DNA from 2 places in the Sporolactobacillus caesalpiniae genome. Region 1 is predicted to be linked to the other one. Evidence: predicted binding sites of a transcription regulator. Region 1 holds the regulator's gene; the other holds the start of a gene.
The links. The regulator NrdR, encoded in region 1, represses ribonucleotide reductase genes. The targets are predictions, from matches to a motif close to AACACNATATATNGTGTT.
Positions count from the first base shown of each region.

Region 2: the regulator NrdR is predicted to act here: its motif matches at 3,162-3,179, upstream of nrdI (class Ib ribonucleoside-diphosphate reductase assembly flavoprotein NrdI).

Region 1 is NZ_JBEVCB010000001.1:237,612-251,560, reverse strand. It holds gene ABWW58_RS01140 (replication initiation and membrane attachment family protein) at 1-737, opposite strand, end outside; gene nrdR (transcriptional regulator NrdR) at 810-1,289, opposite strand; gene coaE (dephospho-CoA kinase) at 1,375-1,974, opposite strand; gene mutM (DNA-formamidopyrimidine glycosylase) at 1,934-2,809, opposite strand; gene polA (DNA polymerase I) at 2,880-5,510, opposite strand; gene pnpS (two-component system histidine kinase PnpS) at 5,588-7,288, opposite strand; gene ABWW58_RS01110 (response regulator transcription factor) at 7,272-7,967, opposite strand; gene pstB (phosphate ABC transporter ATP-binding protein PstB) at 8,038-8,841, opposite strand; gene pstA (phosphate ABC transporter permease PstA) at 8,866-9,750, opposite strand; gene pstC (phosphate ABC transporter permease subunit PstC) at 9,747-10,712, opposite strand; gene ABWW58_RS01090 (phosphate ABC transporter substrate-binding protein) at 10,845-11,774, opposite strand; gene icd (NADP-dependent isocitrate dehydrogenase) at 12,048-13,334, opposite strand; gene citZ (citrate synthase) at 13,409-13,949, opposite strand, start outside.
Region 2 is NZ_JBEVCB010000002.1:436,865-442,304, forward strand. It holds gene nrdF (class 1b ribonucleoside-diphosphate reductase subunit beta) at 1-610, opposite strand, end outside; gene nrdE (class 1b ribonucleoside-diphosphate reductase subunit alpha) at 664-2,769, opposite strand; gene nrdI (class Ib ribonucleoside-diphosphate reductase assembly flavoprotein NrdI) at 2,732-3,115, opposite strand; gene ABWW58_RS05540 (RNA degradosome polyphosphate kinase) at 3,431-5,440, opposite strand, start outside.

The DNA.
Region 1 (13,949 bases):
GCCGACTGTAATGCCCGACTCATATCATAAGGCTCAGTCTGGTAGACAAAAGCCAGCTTATCAATAGCAAATCGAACGTCATCGGTCAGCGCATCTTCCGTCAGAATAGCGTCGGAAAGATAGGGCATCATCGCTTTAAAATCAAAATGTCTGTTAAATTCAAGCTTGGGTGCTTCAGCACGGGCGCTCCACGAACCAGACAATGAAGTGTTTTTCATTTCATCGGTGGATTCTGCGGACGGCATCGATTGAAATACCTCGTCAAAATGTGCGGAGACATCATCATAGCCAGCCATGTTCATAATTTTGTTTTCAAATAAACGAAGGAGCCTTTTGTATTCTCTGGGTCCAACCTGCCGATACAAAAATAAATTTAAAAAACCGTCTTTAAAAAACAAATCGGGCGTCAGTGGGGGCTCGAGACAGTATACGAATTGTCCGGGATTCGCTTCCTTTTTCTTCAAGGTTTGCAACAGACCGACAGCTTCCAGCTTCTTTCTTGCTGTGAGAATACGGTCTAGAGACAGGTTCATCATGCCCATGAGATGATGATGCGTCAAAAAATCCTCTGAATCATCAGTTTCCTGCCAAAGCGTAAAATACATGCTTGCCGCCTCTAAACCGATCAGAGGCTGATACAGGCATGTAATGACTCTTTGGTCGAATGAATGAAGCAATCCATTGGTTCGAACACGATAGTGATCACCGGGCAGCACTTCTTTCCAAGACTGCAGCAAATCGTCAACCCCCATTCTGCGTCTTTCGTGCTAGAATTAAGGACCCTTCTCAGATCGGCATTCCTCATTCTCTCACTTCTTGCTGTTTTTTTCTTTCTCCAATTGATCTTTCAATTCTTGAATTTTCTTAGCAAAAACATTGATGTCCGTAAACTGTCTATATACTGAAGCGAAGCGGACATAAGCAACCTCGTCCACCTTCACTAGTTCATTCATCACACGCTCGCCAATTTCATGGCTATTCACTTCCGAACGACCCTCGTCGCGCAGCACCTTTTCTACATCATTTGCCAGCTGTTCAAGTCGCTCGAGCGGAACCGGACGTTTTTCACAGGCTTTAATAAGCCCGCGCAGCATCTTTTCATGACTGAACGCTTCTCGGTTATCCCCTTTTTTCACGACGACCAAAGGAGTCTCCTCCACTTTCTCGAAAGTGGTAAAACGGTGATGGCATAATTCGCATTCTCTGCGTCGGCGAATAACGCGCCCATTGTCGACCGGGCGGGAATCCAACACTTTTGTCGCCATTTGTTTACAGCTTGGACAGCGCATCTTTTTCACTCCATTCGCTGTATTTCGATAAACTTATTGTATCCTACTAAACAGCTGATGAAAAGCCGAGCGGTAACAAGTCCAATTAATTCTCAAGAGACCACCGTTGAAGCAGCCGCTGAAGCTGTGCTTCGGTTTCCTCAATCGAGCCATTGTTATCAATCACCGCATCCGCCAGCTTCACTTTTTCTGATAGTGGAATTTGTGAACCCATGCGTGCACGTGCCTGAGACTCATCCAAATGGTTTCTCGCCATCAGTCGTTTCAGTTGATTGGTTTCAGACACATAGACGACGATCGTTTTGTCTACCCAAGACGCCAAGCCGCTTTCATAGAGCAAAGGAATATCCAAAAAGGCAGCACTTGCTCCTTCTTTTTCATATTGGTCAAGTTCTTTGAGCATCCACGAGCGAATAAGCGGATGGAGCAGCGCATTCAACGCGGCACGTTTTTTATCATCTTGAAAAATCAGGCTGGCGAGTTGCTTACGATCAAGTTCACCCGTAGGCAGAATCATGGCATCTCCGAACTTATCAGAAATTCTGCACAGTGCCGGCTGCCCTGCGGCGACAACCTCTCTGGAAATCTTATCTGCGTCAATGACCGAGTATCCATGGTGTATCAGCCAGCGTGAGATCGTGCTCTTACCGCTCGCGATCCCGCCTGTCAATCCGATTTTCATCATTTTCCAAACCTCTTGGCTGGCAGAGTGGACAAAAATGTGTGCCGCGTCCGCCAACTTTAATTTTTTCGATCGGTGTTCCACAATGCACACAAGGCTCGCCGGCTCTGCCATACACCGTTAATTGCTGCTGGAAGAGGCCCATATGCCCCTGACTGTTAACGAATGTACGAATGGTGCTGCCGCCAAGTTTTACAGCATCGCCTAATGTCTCAACGATCGCCTTTCTTAATCGTTCCAATTGTGCTTCAGAGAGTTCACTTGCCGCAGTCAACGGATGAATTCCGGCCTTAAACAAGGACTCATCAACATAAATATTTCCGAGTCCAACGATGAGCGTTTGATCAAGCAAAACGAGTTTAATTGAGCGTTTCGTACGTTGAAAAGCATGGGCCAGGTAGCCTGTCGTCAACTCGGGCGACAACGGCTCGAGGCCAAGCTTCGACAGCGGCAAGTGCTTCCATTGTTCACCTTTGTTAAAAAGGTGCATCGTGCCGAATTTGCGGACATCGCGATAACGAAGTGCTGTGTCATCGGTAAAATGGAAGATGACATGAGTATATTGATCAATCGGATCTTTCTCAGGATCCAGTCGATAACGTCCTTCCATTCTTAAATGTGAGACGAGCACTACGTCGTCATAACAAAACAGCAAAAATTTGCCGCGCCGCTGTACATCATGCAACGTTTCCCCAATCATTCTCGATTTAAATTGATTGAGATCAGTTGGTTTGCGGATAATGTTCGGCCAGCGCACCTCTACACTCTTGATTGTCTTCCCAATAACCAGCTCATTCAACGTGCGTTTGACGGTTTCCACTTCTGGTAATTCCGGCAACCTGTTTCCCCCTAAATTCTCTATTCTATGATCGGCGTGTTCCGTTCAGGCTTCTCCTCCCGTTTGGACATTACTTTGCATCGTACCAGGTCGGGCCGTAGGAGCTCTCCACCTTCAAAGGGACACTCAGTTTAATTGCGTGCTCCATCACATCCGGTACAATCCGATTCATGACTTCTAATTCCTGCTCCGGAACTTCAAAAATCAATTCATCGTGCACTTGCAAGAGCATTCTGGCTTCCAACTTCTCATCTTTGAGGCGTTGATCCATATTGATCATTGCCTTCTTGATGACATCGGCTGCGCTGCCTTGAATCGGTGTATTCATCGCCGTACGTTCTGCGAAGCTGCGGCTATTAAAATTCCGACTATTGATATCAGGCAGATAACGGCGGCGATTCAATAATGTCGTTACGTACCCGTCCGTTTTCGCCTGCCGAACAATATTTTCCATATAACGATGCACACCTGGATAACTCTGCAAGTATTTTTCTATAAAGTGTGCGGCATCTTTCCGTGTGATTCCCAGATTCTGCGAAAGGCCATAGTCGCTGATCCCGTAGATAATACCGAAATTGACTGCTTTCGCATGGCGCCGCATCAGAGACGTAACCTCATCTTTTTCTACACCGAAAACATCCATTGCCGTTTTCGTGTGAATATCCATATCTTCAATAAACGCCTGTTTCAAGTTATCGTCATCAGCAATATGCGCGAGTACGCGCAATTCGATCTGAGAATAATCCGCTGAGAAAATCTGCCAACCCGCTTCTGAAGGAAGAAAAGCTTTCCGTATCTTGCGCCCCTCTTCCAGCCTAATTGGTATATTTTGCAAGTTCGGATCGGTTGAACTGAGTCTCCCGGTCTGTGTGAGGGCTTGATTATAACACGTATGCACGCGCCCTGTCTCCGGATGAATCACTTTGAGCAGCCCCTCCACATAAGTGGATTTGAGCTTTCCCAGCTGACGGAAATCGAGAATCTTGCCGATTACTTCATGGCGGCCACGCAATTTCTCAAGTACATCCGCTGCTGTAGAATAGCCGGTTTTTGTTTTCTTTACCGGTGGCAGCTGCAGCTTCTCAAAGAGAATTTCGCCAAGCTGCTTTGGCGAATTAATATTAAACGTTACGCCTGCCATGGCATAAATATCATGTTCAATAACATCAAGCGTCCGATCAAGCTCCTCACCCATTGCCTTCAGTGTTTCGCTGCTCGCTTTAATTCCCGTATATTCCATTCTCGCAAGCACTCGGGCAAGGGGAAGTTCAAGATCAAAAAGCAGTTCTTTTTGTTTGTTTTCGATTAATTCTTGAATCAATTTTGGCTCAAGCTGCAGCAATGCGGATGCCTTTCTGCCAAGGTGCTGGGCTTGAGCTTCGCCTTCAGGTATTTTACGTTTTGCGCCTTTTCCATAAAAAACGTCATCGGTTTCAATGTTGGAAATACCGCGTTTTGTCGCAAGCAGCGCTAAATCCTGCCCCGCCTCCGAAGTATCAATCAAATAAGTTGCCAGGCGAACGTCAAAAGCGATTCCTTGGAGCTTAATTCCGCGCCATTTTAAAGCCACTTCAGCTTTCTTGCTGTCAAGCAGCACTTTTTTCATTTCAGGATCTTCCAGCCACCGGCGGAAGCATTCGTCCTTGATCGCCTGCTCGGTTTCCATAAAGAACGTACCCGCCTCATTTGAAATGGCAAATCCGGTAATCGCCGCGTAATGATAGTTTTCATCGAGCATCTGCACAACTAATGCGCTCGGAGATACGAGCTGTTCAGCAGTGAATTCTGTCACTGTTTGAACAGAAATAGCCGCCGTTTCCGATGCGTGTCCATCAGGATCTGGAACTTCTAGTTTATTAAGCAGCGATTGAAAACCCAGCTCACGAAATAAATCTTTCAATCGATCCGTAAATTCATGAGAATAGCTGCATGAGTCAATGGTTAGTTCTACGGGCGCGTCCTTGTCAATCGTCGCGATTTTCTTGCTTAGCAAAGCCTGATCTTTATTCGTTTCCAGCTTTTCTTTTAACTTCTTGCCGGTCACTTCGTCAACATGCGCATACACACCTTCGATCGTCCCAAATTGCTTAAGCAGTTTGATCGCGGTCTTTTCCCCCACTCCAGGCACACCTGGAATATTGTCGGAGGCGTCACCCATTAGTCCTTTAAGGTCAATCACCTCATGCGGATTGATCGCGTAACGTTCCTTGACCTTATCTACATCATAATCAACAGTGTCGGTGATTCCTTTACGGATCAATGAGACGCGAACCCCTTCGTCAACGAGCTGAAGGTAATCCTTGTCTCCAGTCACAATCCGAACATCAAATCCATCGTTACTTGCTTTTCGAGCAAGCGTTCCAACGATATCATCCGCCTCATAATTGTCGAGCTCGTAACGCTGAATCGTCATCGCATCAAGCAATTCGTGGACAAGTGGAAATTGCTGTGACAATTCAGGCGGCGTCTTCTGGCGACCGCCTTTATATTCTTTATAGGTTTCATGACGGAAGGTCGTCTTCCCTGCATCGAAAGCGACGAGCAGATGCGTTGGTTTCTCTTCTTCAATGACCTTCATCAACATCATCGTGAAGCCGTAGACTGCATTTGTATACATGCCTTGATTATTGCTTAGTAACGGCAATGCGAAAAAGGCACGATAAACGACATTATTTCCATCAATTAAGACAAGTTTTTTCATCATATTCCTCCTGAAAAACAAAGAAAACCTGTGTTGCTTTTTCTTATATTCTAAAGCAACACAGGTTATTTATCCAATCAAGTTGATGATTTATTAAAAGTGATTGTAAAGGTTGAACCTTTACCGGGTACACTAGTTACGTGTATTTTGCCATCATGCGCCTCAACCAGATGTTTGACAATAGCAAGGCCTAATCCTGTTCCGCCTGAGTCTCTGCTTCTCGCCTTATCCACACGATAAAACCGCTCGAAAATGCGCGGAATTTGGTCTTGCTCAATTCCCATTCCTGTATCGGATATGACAAGATCCGCCTCTGATTTGCGTTCATGTATCGCTATTGTGACTGTTCCATTTTCTGGGGTATAGGAAATCGCGTTGGAAATCAAATTGATCATGATTTGACGAATCCGAAATGCATCCCCGGCAATCACTCCTTCATCACCTTGAAGATACTCTAATTTTATCTTCTTCGCCTCCGCTTTTTCTCTAAGAATTAGCAGCACACTTTCCAATACATCACTAAGAGAAACCGGTGCCCACTGGAGTACAAAATGCTCCCGTTCGATTTTCGACAGTTCGAGCAGGTCAGTGATGAGGCTCTGCAAACGACGACCTTCGTGAAGCATGATGTGCAAAAATTGATCCTCAAGCTCTTTATCTTCTCGCGCTCCATCAAGTAACGTTTCAGTAAAACCGATCAGCGAGGTAACCGGTGTCTTTAATTCATGAGAAACATTGGCAACGAAGTCTTTTCGAGTATTCTCCAATTTCTTAATCGCAGTGATATCGTGAAATACGACGACAATACCTCTGATTTTCTTGTGCTTATTCAAGATCGGCGCGCATGAAATGTCGAAGTGCTTACGTTCGATATGAACTGTGAATTGCAATTGGCGAGCAAGTTTTTCCTTCGTCTCAAAGACTTCGTCAATCATTTTGCGAACCTCATCATAAGGAATCACCTCATGATAGTCTGCCAACTCCCAATGGGTCGCACGAGTTTGAAAGTCTTCTTTAAACGTTTGATTAACATAATTGATACGTCCAACGCCATCGACAAATAGTAGACCGTTCCCTATGTTCTCAATTAGTGTTGTCATACTGTCCTGTTGACGTGTGTAGGAACGATTAATCTCATGCATCGCATCAGACATTCGGTTCAGTGCCAAATTAAGTCGCAGTATACTCTCACGCTTTACATGGTCCGGAGCGATCATGTTGTAAGAACCCTCTAATAGATTCTCGACCATGCGGGAAGCAAAACGTATCGGACGTGCGTAGGAGAGAACAAGATAATCTCGATAATACAGCAGCGCGATACCGGCCGCTGCAAGGAGGCAATAGACAAGTCCAAGACCGACAATGGACGTCCTGAATCCTTTTATTTTGAGATAGCCTACCTTTGCTCCATCCGATTTCAATGCTTTTATGTATACCAAAGAATCGCCCGATTCACGCAAGCCTGCAACCTGATTGAGCGTCTTTTTGTCTTTCCCTGTTGATGAATAGATCAGCTTCCGATCACGATTATAGAGAGCTAGCTGAATATGCTCCTTTTTTGCGAATTGAGAAAAAGAAGATTCAAATTCATCTACTTGGACCTTTCCCTGTCTAACTGCAACGGATTCAATCCAGTTTCCCCGCGCGTCCATTGTCTGCTTATCGTCATAAAGGAGGGCAACTTGAATGACTTCGTTTGTAACAAAAATAACAAAGAGCATGCAGACGATGACAAATCCCCAGCGCGCCCACATTCTGCCATCAAACCTTCGGCTCATCAAATTTATAACCCAACCCTCGTACTGTTTTTATATAAAGCGGTTTGCGTGTCACATCTTCAATTTTTTCTCGCAAATGACTGACATGAACATCAACAATCCGTGTATCACCAGCAAAGTCGTAGTTCCAGACAGCGTTCAGCAATTGCTCACGTGTGAGGACCCTTCCCTTGTGCTCCATCATATAGACCAGCAATTCGAACTCCTTTGGTGTCAAAACCATTTCATCATCTTTGAACGTCGCTTCAAAGTTGTTCGGATACACCTTCAAATCGCCGATTGAGAGCACTTCATTTTGTTCCTGTTTTCCAAGATCTGCACGTCTCAAAATCGCTTTGACACGCGCAACTACTTCACGCGGGCTAAAGGGTTTTGTCATATAATCATCCGCACCCAGTTCAAGACCAAGAATCTTGTCAAGCTCATCATCCTTGGCTGTAAGCATTAAAATCGGCACAAAATAGCGTTCCTGGCGAAGTTGTTTGCATACATCCATTCCATCCATACCAGGAAGCATCAGATCCAAAACAATCAAATCCGGTCGAGAATCTCTTGCCAGTTTCAATGCATCTGTCCCATTTGCGGCAGTCAGTACGTCATAGCCTGCTTTTTTAAGGTTAAAGGAGAGCAGTGTCACAATAGACGGCTCATCATCCACAACCATTATTTTTTTTGTCAAGCATATCACCCCTTGCTTCTCTTTTTATCATAACAAGTTTAAGCAAAAGATTCAGCAATGATCCCCTTGATCAGCCGAAACGTCCGGAAATATAATCTGATGTACTCTTTTTTTCCGGATTCGTGAACAACGTTTTTGTTTTACCGAATTCAATCAACTCTCCCTGATAGAAGAACGCGGTATAGTCGGCAATTCTGGCTGCCTGCTGCATATTGTGTGTAACAATGATAATTGTGTAGCTGTTCTTAAGCTCAAGCAGCAGTTCTTCAATTTTGGCACTTGAAACAGGATCAAGCGCGGATGTCGGTTCGTCGAGCAAAATCACATTCGGTTTAAGCGCAAGCGCGCGGGCGATGCACAAACGCTGCTGCTGACCACCGGAAAGGCTGGTCGCCGAACGATCCAGGCGATCCTTTACCTCATCCCATAGACCAACCTGTTTCAAACAATCTTCTGTGGTTTCCTTCAGCGTTTTCTTGTTGCGTACTCCTGCGAATCGAAGCGGCAATTGAATATTCTCACTGATGGATTTTGGAAATGGGTTCGGCTGCTGAAATACCATACCGATCTCCTTGCGCAACTGAACAACGTCCACTTTCGGATTAAGAATATTAACATCCTTATACCCAATCATTCCTTCGCATCGAGCGGAAGGAATCAAATCATTCATCCGATTGATCGTACGGATGAATGTCGATTTCCCGCATCCGGACGGACCAATCAAAGCTGTGATTGATTTCTCATGAATTGGGAGATTGACATCTTTAACCGCATGATTATCACCATAAAAAATATTGACATTCTCCACATTAATTTGAATCGGAAGCTCCTTAGTCACTGTATTATTTGTAAATGAGACAATATTTTTCTCCATTTGAATCATTTCCATTCCCCCCGCTTATTTTCCTGAAAATTTTTGATTAATTAGTTTGCCAAGCATGCGTGCAAATAAATTAAAGAGCAGAACACAAATGACAAGCACCGCGGCAGAGCCGTTTGCAATTGTTTGCACATCCGGCATAATACCACCTGTATTTACCGCCCAAATATGCACCGAAAGTGTTTCAGCCGAACGAAAAAGATTAAGTGGCGAGTTCGGTGCCGCAGGATTCCAATTGCCAAAATCCAGATCCGGTGTTGAAAGTCCGGCGGTAAACAGCAGTGCCGCCGATTCACCGAAAACACGCCCCGCAGATAGAATAATACCCGTTAAAATGCTGGGAAACGCCGCCGGAAGTAAAATTGTTTTGATTGTATGCCAATGTGTAAGTCCCAGTGCGAGGCCGCCTTCTTTTTGATGGCGCGAAAGCGATCTGAACCCGTCTTCAGTCACACGTACGATCACCGGAAGATTAAAAACCGTCAATGCGAGTGCTCCTGAGAATACCGAATACTTGAAACCGAAATAGTTGACGAATACAAGCATACCGAACATGCCGACAACGATTGATGGTAGAGAAGCGAGCACTTCAACGCAGGTTCTGATAAAAGAAGTCAGCTTGCCGGGTTTTGCGTATTCAGCTAAATAGATTCCTCCGAATACACCGATCGGAACGGTCAAAAGCATTGTAATAATTAATACGTAAAATGAATTCCACAATTGGTCTTTAATACCGCCTCCAGCCAAGAAAGGACTGGCGGATGTTGTAAGAAATTGCCAAGAAATGCTTGAAACGCCTTGAACTAAGATATAGCCCAACATCGAAATAAGAATAGCTGCCATAGCCACGGCGCATGCGATGATTACTGAAATAGCGATTCGATTCGTGATTTTACTGTTCATCGTTTCTCTCCTCTCCTTCCTAAGAAGCGAATAATGACGATAAACACGTAGGAAATCAAAAGTAAGATTAAGCCTAGAGACCAGAGTGCGTCGTTAAGCACGCTTCCCGTAGTTGTATGTCCCATACTTAAGGTGATAATTGTCGTAAGTGTTGCCGATGGATCAAGAATTGAAGCGGGAATATTGCGCGCGTTGCCAATAACCATCTGCACAGCCAGCGCTTCGCCAAATGCCCGCGACATCCCCAAAATGATTGCAGTTAGCAGGCTTGAGCCTGCAGCAGGAATCACGACACGCCAAATCGTCTGCCATTTTGTTGCTCCGATGGCGTAAGAAGCTTGCCTTAAGGAGTCAGGCACAGCGCGGATACTGTCTGCCGCAATACTTGCAACTGTCGGTAAAATCATGATACCGACAACGATTGCTCCCGTGATCAAGTTAAATCCGGATCCGCCGAAATGCTGACGCATAAATGGAACCACGATCGAAAGTCCGATTAGACCATAGACGACAGAGGGTATGCCAACAAGTATTTCAATCACGGGCTGCATCACTTTTGCGCCCCATTTTTTGGCGATTTCAGCCATAAATATAGCAGTACCGATCGCAATCGGTGTCGCAATGAGTGCAGCTAAAAACGTAACAGCCATAGATCCGAAAATAAAAGGGAACGCACCGAACGAGGGGTTTTCTGCGCGATCCGGAAACCATTCCGTTCCTGTAATAAACGTCCAAAAATTAAGGTGATCAACAACAAAAGCACGAAGACCTTGTATTGATAAAAAAAGTGTAATTGCTGTTACCGCAACGATCATAAGCAGTGCACTGCCATAAATGAGCAGTTTTCCTCTGCTCTCGCTCGTTCGATCCGTCAACTGCGAGAAAAATCCCTTTTCATTGATCAGCCTTGATTTGCCGCCTGATGCCGGTGCCGCATCCGTAACCATTTTGCCGATTTTCATCCTCACACCTCATTTACATTTATTCATGAGACGCCCATATGACGGCAAGCGGGATGTTTTAGACCTTCCCGCTTAAACCGCCATTGGACTTTGCTTTGTATTTAATTTGCCCTGCATTTCTTAGGACAATCCTTATTTATCTGTTTGTTTACCTTCAGCATCACGCTGTACTTTCATATTTTTATCGGACAGGTAACCTTGAGCCGGTACATCTTTTGTCTGGACAGCATCGCTCATTATGAAGTCAAGGAACGCTTTAACCAGCTTCGATGGTTCGCCTTTGGTGTACATGTGCTCATAAGCCCATACTGGAAATTCGCCGGAAGCTACGTTGTCGTCAGTTGCTTCAACTCCGTCAATGGAAAGTTTCGTCACTGAAGTGTCATTTGCTGTGAAATATGAGAGTGCCATATAGCCTACAGCGCCAGGAGTTTCAGAGATGATTTTCTTAACAGTGTTCGTCGAATCTTGAGTAATACCTTCAGCAGGTGTTTTGTTATCAAGAGCAAATTGGTCAAATGTTGCTCGAGTACCGGAACCGTCAGGACGATTTACCAATGTAATTTTTTGGTCTTTACCGCCGACTTCTTTCCAGTTCTTAACTTTGCCGGTAAATACTTTTTGGAGATCTTCTTTTGACAAATTCTTTACACCGGCTTTTGGGTTAACAGCCGCTGTCATTCCGACTACAGCGACTTGATAATCTTTAAGCGATTTCGCATCAATGTTTGACTTGCTTTCTGCAAACACGTCAGACATACCGATATCAAAGTTTCCCGCTTGAGCTTCGCTCAAACCGGTACCGCTTCCTCCGCCCTGTACTTCGATCTGGACATCAGGATTTTTTTCCATGAATTCCTTAGCTGCTTGTGCTGCCAGCGGTTGAAGTGCTGTCGAACCGCCAATAGTGATTTTACCTGATAGTGATGCAGACGAAGAACTTGAATTTTCAGAAGAACTGCTGCTGTCTGACGAACTGCTTCCGTTTCCACACCCACTAAGAATAAGTGTTAATGAAAGAACGAAAACCAGTCCGATCGCGAGCAAGTTTTTCTTTTTCATAAGACTATTTCCCCCTCAAATTGTTGAGTCACCTTATTGCATTTCTAATAGTAAGCCTTGTTTTTTAAACACATATAAACGAATTGTAAAGGTTTTGTAAAGGCGTTTCGTGTCGAACAATGTTCCTAATTATAGAATGACCACAGTTTGGTCAATAATGCGCAGGAAAAGGAATATAGTCATGGTATAGAGATATGTAAAAGAGGCTGTCCCATAAGTCTTTTTGACTCTGAGACAGCCTCTCTTTTGCTTTAAAATGAAGTTGTGAACAGCTTAGTTCAAATTTTTGATTAGAACATCGGCAAATTGTGAGCACTTTACTTCCGTCGCATTTTCCATTAATTGTGCAAAGTCAAAAGTCACGGTCTTACCTGAAATCGTCTTTTCAATCGCATCGACAATTAATTTAGCCGGCTCATACCATCCAAGATACTCCAGCATCATCACGCCGGAAAGAATGACTGACGATGGGTTCACCTTATCCTGGCCCGCAAAGGTGGGAGCAGTTCCATGCGTCGCTTCAAATAAGGCGACACCCGTCTCATAATTGATATTGGCACCTGGAGCGATTCCGATACCTCCCACTTGAGCCGCAAGTGCATCCGAAATGTAGTCACCATCCAAATTCATAGTCGCGACAACATCATAGTCATTCGGACGCAACAGAATCTGCTGTAAGAAATTGTCGGCAATCGCGTCTTTAATTAAAATACGGCCGCTGTCTAGCGCTTCATACTGAGCTTTGTCCGCTGCTTCTTTGCCCTGTTCTGCTTCGATTTTCTGATAGTGCTTCCACGTAAAGGTTTGTTCCGGAAATTCACGTTCCGCAAGCGCATAGCCCCAATTCTTGAACGCCCCTTCTGTGAATTTCATAATGTTCCCCTTATGAACAAGTGTCACGCTTTTGCGTCCTTCATTGATCGCATAGCGAATGGCTGCGCGGACCAGACGCTCAGTCCCCTCTTTAGATACTGGCTTAATACCTATTCCCGATGTTTCCGGAAAGCGGATATTTGTTACATCCATTTCATTTTGGAGAAACCGGATGATCTTTTTTGCCTTAGGAGATTCAGATTCAAATTCAATTCCGGCATAAATGTCTTCTGTATTTTCTCGAAAAATCACCATGTCAACCAGTTCCGGTTGCTTTACTGGTGAAGGAACACCCTTAAAGTGGCGGACCGGACGCAGACAGGTGAACAGATCAAGCTGCTGGCGTAATGCGACATTTAATGAGCGTATACCTCCTCCTACTGGTGTTGTGAGCGGCCCTTTTATCGCAATGACATACGTTTTCATTGCGTCAACCGTCTCCTGAGGAAGCCATTCACCTGTTTGATCAAAAGCTTTTTGACCGGCCAGCACTTCCTTCCAAATAATTTTTCGACCGCCATTATAAGCCTTTTCTACAGCGGCGTTAAAAACACGTGATGCCGCAGACCAAATTTCCGGGCCAATACCGTCTCCTTCCACATAAGGAATAACCGGATTGTTTGGTACGTTCAGTATGCCATTTTGTACAGAAATTTGTTGTTCATGTGTCACAGTATGTACCTCCATGCCTTTTTGTCATTGGCTGTTACAGCCTTATTCTTTTCTAATCTGCCTAAATTCACCATAACCCAAGCTTTTGTTCAGCGCTGATCAATCGGCACAACTTTTCTTAGACGTTCGCCATTATATTCGGCGCGCGGTCTGATGAGCCGGTTGTCGTTGTATTGTTCCATAATGTGTGCCGCCCATCCGGATGTTCTGCTAATCGCGAAGACAGGCGTAAACAAGTCATGATCAATACCCAAGTCATGGTAGAGGGTCGCCGAATAAAAGTCGGTATTCGGCAGCAACCCTTTTTTCTCTTTGATCAGACTTTCAATTTTCACCGACATATCATAGAGTCGCGAATCGCCCTTGAGATCGCTCACTTTTTTCGCCATTGTTTTTAAGATCTTGGCGCGAGGATCACCGTTTTTGTAGACACGGTGACCGAAGCCCATTATTTTTTTCTTGTTTTCAAGTGCGTTCGAAATATAATCATTTACCCACTCAATGGAACCGATCTTCTCCAACATATGCATGACTTGTTCATTCGCACCGCCATGAAGCGGTCCCTTCAAAGCACCGATCGCCGATGTAATTCCGGAATACATATCTGATAGCGTCGCCACGCATACTCGT
Region 2 (5,440 bases), on a different contig from region 1:
AACTTCCATGTATCGACTCATCCTGAATAATCTTGCGGATGATTTCACCGCTTGCGATCATCCGTCCTTGGCCGGATAAGAAAACCGGGTAGAAGAAACCACTGTAAAAGGAAAAGCTCTCAAGAAACACTGAGGCGCACATTGCCATATAACGCTTGAACGGAGTCACATTTTCCCGTTTATCATAGAGCTGACTATACCACTGTGCGATCAACCGATATTTTTCTTGAAGTTCGGGCTGATTATTTACCCATTGTCCTAAATAATAATCCGTCTCTCGCGATGAAATCAACGTTGAAAAAATATGTGAATAGGATTTCGCGTGAACATGCTCCATCATGCCCATCCAAGCGAAAACCGCTTGCTCATGCATGTTGTCATGGTGAATGGCTACCAGCGGCATTCCGTTGTCACCTTGCTCACGGTCAAGTCCGGTGAGTCCTGAGAGAACCTCAACATAGGTCGCGCGTTCATCATCGCTCATTTTCGACCAATCCGAGAGATCGCGTGAAACTTTGAACGCTTCCTCTGTCCAGAACTGGTTAATGTTTTGTTTCCAATAAACCTTTGCGACTTGATTGTCGCTGCTGTTCCAATTAATAGCTTTCATCGTTAACAATCCATCCTTCATTCTGTCATCTGTTTGGAAAGTCGCCTTAGCTCTTACACAGAGCAAGCCGTGCATTCTTCAGGCGACAGAAGCTGAGTTCTTGTATAGTAAAGGGATTTGAGTCCCCTCTTGTGCGCGTAAACATATAATCTTGCCAATTGCCTTGTGCTCGTCATACTGTCGACGTAAAGAATAGTCGAGATGCCTTGGTCGACATGCTGCTGAATTTCAGCAATCATGTCGATCACGCGAAATTGGTTTGTTTGGTAAGCTGATTTGTAATACCACATGGATTGGGGAGACAGAAATGGCATCGGATAAATTGTCTCACTGTTACCATATTTGCGCCGTTCAATAACATTTACAACAGGCATAACCGAACTCGTCGCGTTCTGCACATAACTGATAGACTGTGTCGGAGCTATTGCCAGCCGGTAAGCATTGTACAAACCATATTTAGCAACCTTTTTCTTCAATTCCGTCCATTCTGCGGTCGTTGGAATATGTATTCCGTCAAACAGCTCCGCAGCCCTATCTGTTTTCGGTCCGAAAAATTCGTGTTCATACTTCGTAAAATATGAGCCGTCAGCATAATCTGATTGTTCGAATCCCTTGAACGTGGTACCGCGTTCTTTAGCGATCAGCATAGACTTTTCGATTGAATAATAATTCATAAGCGCGAAGAAAGTACGTGCAAAATCCCGAGCTTCCGCTGACTCGTAGGCAAGTTGATTTTTGGCGAGATATCCATTAAGATTCATTGCCCCTAGACCAACGGAATGTAATTCGCGATTCGCCAGGCTCACACCGGGCGCATTGGCGATTTCTGTCATATCACTGACCTGAGTCAATGCTTCAATACCCGAATGTACTGAATTACGAACTTTTCCGGATTCCATCACATTCACGATATTAAGCGAACCAAGGATACATGAAACATCGCGGCGAATATCATCAGGAACACTGTAGTCATTAATTGTTGATGTTTCCTGAAGTTGGAAGATCTCCGTACACAGATTCGACATCTTAATGTCGCCTAAGCGGTGCAACGGATGATTCCGATTGGCATTGTCCTTGTAGAAAATATAAGGGTATCCGGACTGCATCTGCATCTGTGCAATCAGATTAAGAAATTCTCGTGAGTCGGCCGACTTCTTCTTGACCGCAGGATTTGCGACCAGCTTATCATACATGTCGTCCATATCCATATCGTCCAAATGTTTGCCATATTCCTCAAAAACCGTGTACGGTGCAAACATATAAAATGGTTTGCCTGCTTCCGCCAGTTCAAAGAATTTTCCTGGAACGATCAATCCAATAGACAGCGTTGAGAGACGGATATCCTCATCAGCATTTTCCTTCTTTGTATCAAGAAATTCCGGTGCGTCCCAATGAAAGATATTCAAATAAGCCGCGCCCGCTCCAGGGCGTTGTCCCAATTGATCGGCATAGGAGAATCCGAGCTGCAATTTGCGCGCAACCGGAACCACACCCTTAGCGACACCTTCCACGCCTTTAATTGATTCACCCCGAGCACGAATCTTCGAGAGATTGAGTGCGACTCCACCGCCGATTTTTGATAGCTGTTGTGACGTACTCTCGATGTAGTTAATCGAGTTGAGCGAGTCATCGGCTTCAATAAGGAAACAAGAAACCATTTCGCCACGGCGCGCTTTCCCGGCATTCAGAAATGTCGGTGTCGCCGGCTGATAGCGCTGCTCCATCATCGCGCGCGTGAAGCGAACAGCGAGATCGAAATTTCCACGAGCGAGAAACAGTGACACAATAGCAACACGCTCATCATAATTTTCTAGATAGTGAGATTTGTCATTGGTTTTCATCGCATAATCACGGTAGAATTTACTTGCGGCCATATACGACTTAAATTGGAAATTATAGTCGGCTGCCATATGATGCAGTTGCTCGATTTGCTCGTCCACATAATCGGCAAACACGTCATAGTAGTAGTGTTCGTCCACCAAATAGTGCAATCGGTCTAGGATACTGTGAAAATGAATCGTTTTCGCGCGCACTTCTTCCATATATACCCTGATCGCTTCGTTGTCCTTATCTAAACGGTAAAAACCGTCATCCCCGCGTGTCAGCACCTCATTGTTCAGTTCAGTGTAGGATTTTGACTTTATCGCTTCGTTCGGCAAGTGCCTTCACCCTCTCTCGAAATTCAACGACGTCTTCCGCCGTTCCGCCAAGTTCAAACTTGTATAAAACAGGAACATGAAACATTTGGGACACAACATCCGCCGCATGAGCGAAATTTTGTCCCCAGTTTCGGTTGCCGCTCGCCGCAACGGCGACAAGATACTGTCCATTTTTTTTCAAAAAGTTTTTCACTTGTTCCGGAGCGTCGCCAAACCCAATCGTATTCGTTACGAGAACATATGGCTCATGGACCCGATCGCTGCTGCTGATCGGTTCATGAACAAGTCCGGTTTTCGCGAGAAACCGCTTGACATTGCCCGTCATTGTTTCATATAAAATGAGCAATCGACGCTCCTCCCTTTTCTACGCATTTAAATGTACAGCCCAGCAAAACACTATATATTGTTTTATGATAAATACAATACCACAATATGTAGTACCGTTCAAGTGTTATGAACCTTCACATAGTGTGGTATTCATGTACGATCGAATCTCTATTTTTATAGAAACTAACATTAATCATAAGGCATGTATCCATGTGTTTCAATATGTCACACACACATAAAAAGAACGCGCGCCCTCCCCCAACCAACAAAAATCGCGAGTTAAAGGGAAAATGCCGTTCCAGCTAGTTCGATAATTTTTTTTGGGAGGCTACGATTATTCCTCTGGATTCAATAAATCCTCACTGTGTCCTTTAATTGGGGTAAACGTCCGTTTCTCACGAAGTGAATGCTCACGACGAATCGTTCTCTGCTCCGCGAGTTTCGCCAAATGTTCTTGAACATTGAAGGGAATTTTACCACGGCGATCCGGTTTTTCATAGCGATGGTCACTGCCAAGCACACGCGTCTTCACGTTGTCTTTCATCATCAGATCGAATAAATCGATGATTGTTGTTTTTATTTTTTCATCCTCGATCGGGAACATCAGTTCAACTCGCCGGTTCAGATTTCGCGGCATTAGGTCTGCACTTGCAAGAAAGACCAACGTCTCCCCGCCATTCCCGAACAAATAGATTCGACTATGTTCAAGATACCGTCCGACAATTGAATGGACCTCTATTCGATCACTAACGCCGGGAATCCCCGTCCGGAGACAGCAGATTCCTCGGACAAGGAGCTGAATGTTTACGCCTGCTGCAGAAGCCCGATAAAGAGCCTTGATAATGGCTTCATCGGAGAGCGCGTTCATCTTAGCCCGAATGAATGCAGGTTTTCCTGCACGGGCATTATTAATTTCAGTCTCGATCAAATCAAGCAAATTGCCACGCAACCATAAAGGTGCCATAACTAATTTGTGAAAGTAAGGAGGCTCCGAATAACCAGAGAGCATGTTAAACACATTGGATGCATCGATACCCATCTGCTCATTACAGGTAAGAAGCCCCATATCTGTATAGAAATGAGCGGTAATGTCATTATAATTACCTGTTCCAAAATGCATGTAACGCTTAATTCCTTCCTCTTCTCGGCGCACAACAAGAGCCATTTTACAGTGTGTCTTCAATCCCACCAAGCCATAGATAACATGGCAGCCTGTCTTCTCCAGTTTCTGAGCCCAGTTGATGTTATTTTCTTCGTCAAATCGCGCTTTAAGCTCAACAAGCACCGTGACCTGTTTGCCGTTCTCTGCCGCCTTTTCCAGATACCGAATAATCGGCGAATTACCTGAGACTCGGTACAATGTCATTTTTATCGCCAGCACGTGATGATCTCTAGATGCCTGACGGATCAGTTCGATCACTGGATCGAAGGATTCATAAGGATGGTGCAGAAAGATGTCACCGGCGCGCATCGCATGAAAAATGGACTGCTCAAGCAGTTCATAGTGGACAAACGGCCGGTGTGGCGGATAGACCAAGTCACCAGGCGCTTTAATTTGCCCGGTTAGTTTCGATAAAAAGGTTAGATCAATCGGTCCATTGACCCGATAAACGTTATCTGGGCTCACAGAGAGCCTGTCAAACAATTTGGTAACAAGGCGGTCACTGATTCCCGCCTCCACATCAAGATGAATGACATTGCCTCGTTCACGGAGCCTCAGCTGCTTTTCAATTTCTTTAAGCAAGTCCTCCGTATCTTCCTCATCGACTTCAAGATCCATGTCGCGCATGACACGGTAACAAGACGCCTCATCAAGTTCATAGCCGACAAAGAGTTGATTGAGATGCCGCCGAATAATGGTTTCAAGTAAAATAAAGCTTGTATGTCCTTCTCGATCCGGTAATTTAACCACGCGAGGCAATACATTAGGGACCTGAACAGTGACAAATTCGCGATGAGCGGTTTTACTGGCCTTTTTGTGAATAAACGCGGCAATATTGATACTCTTATTCAGAATCAATGGAAACGGCCGTGATGAATCCACTGCCATCGGTGTCAGCACAGGATATACTTCACGGTTGAAATAATGATCAATAAATTCAAGCTGTTTTTGTGAAAGCTCGCCAATTTCAAGAATATGAATATTCTTTTCATTAAGCATCTTCTTTAACATCCGATTATAAGTCGTATATTGCTGGCTAACCATCTGATGCGCTGCCTCACTGATTGCTGTTAACTGCTGCTGCGTTTTAAGTCCGGAGGCGTCCGGTTTGTCATAGCCGACATTAAGCATGTCAATCAGAGATGCGACGCGAACCATGAAGAATTCATCCAGATTGCTCGC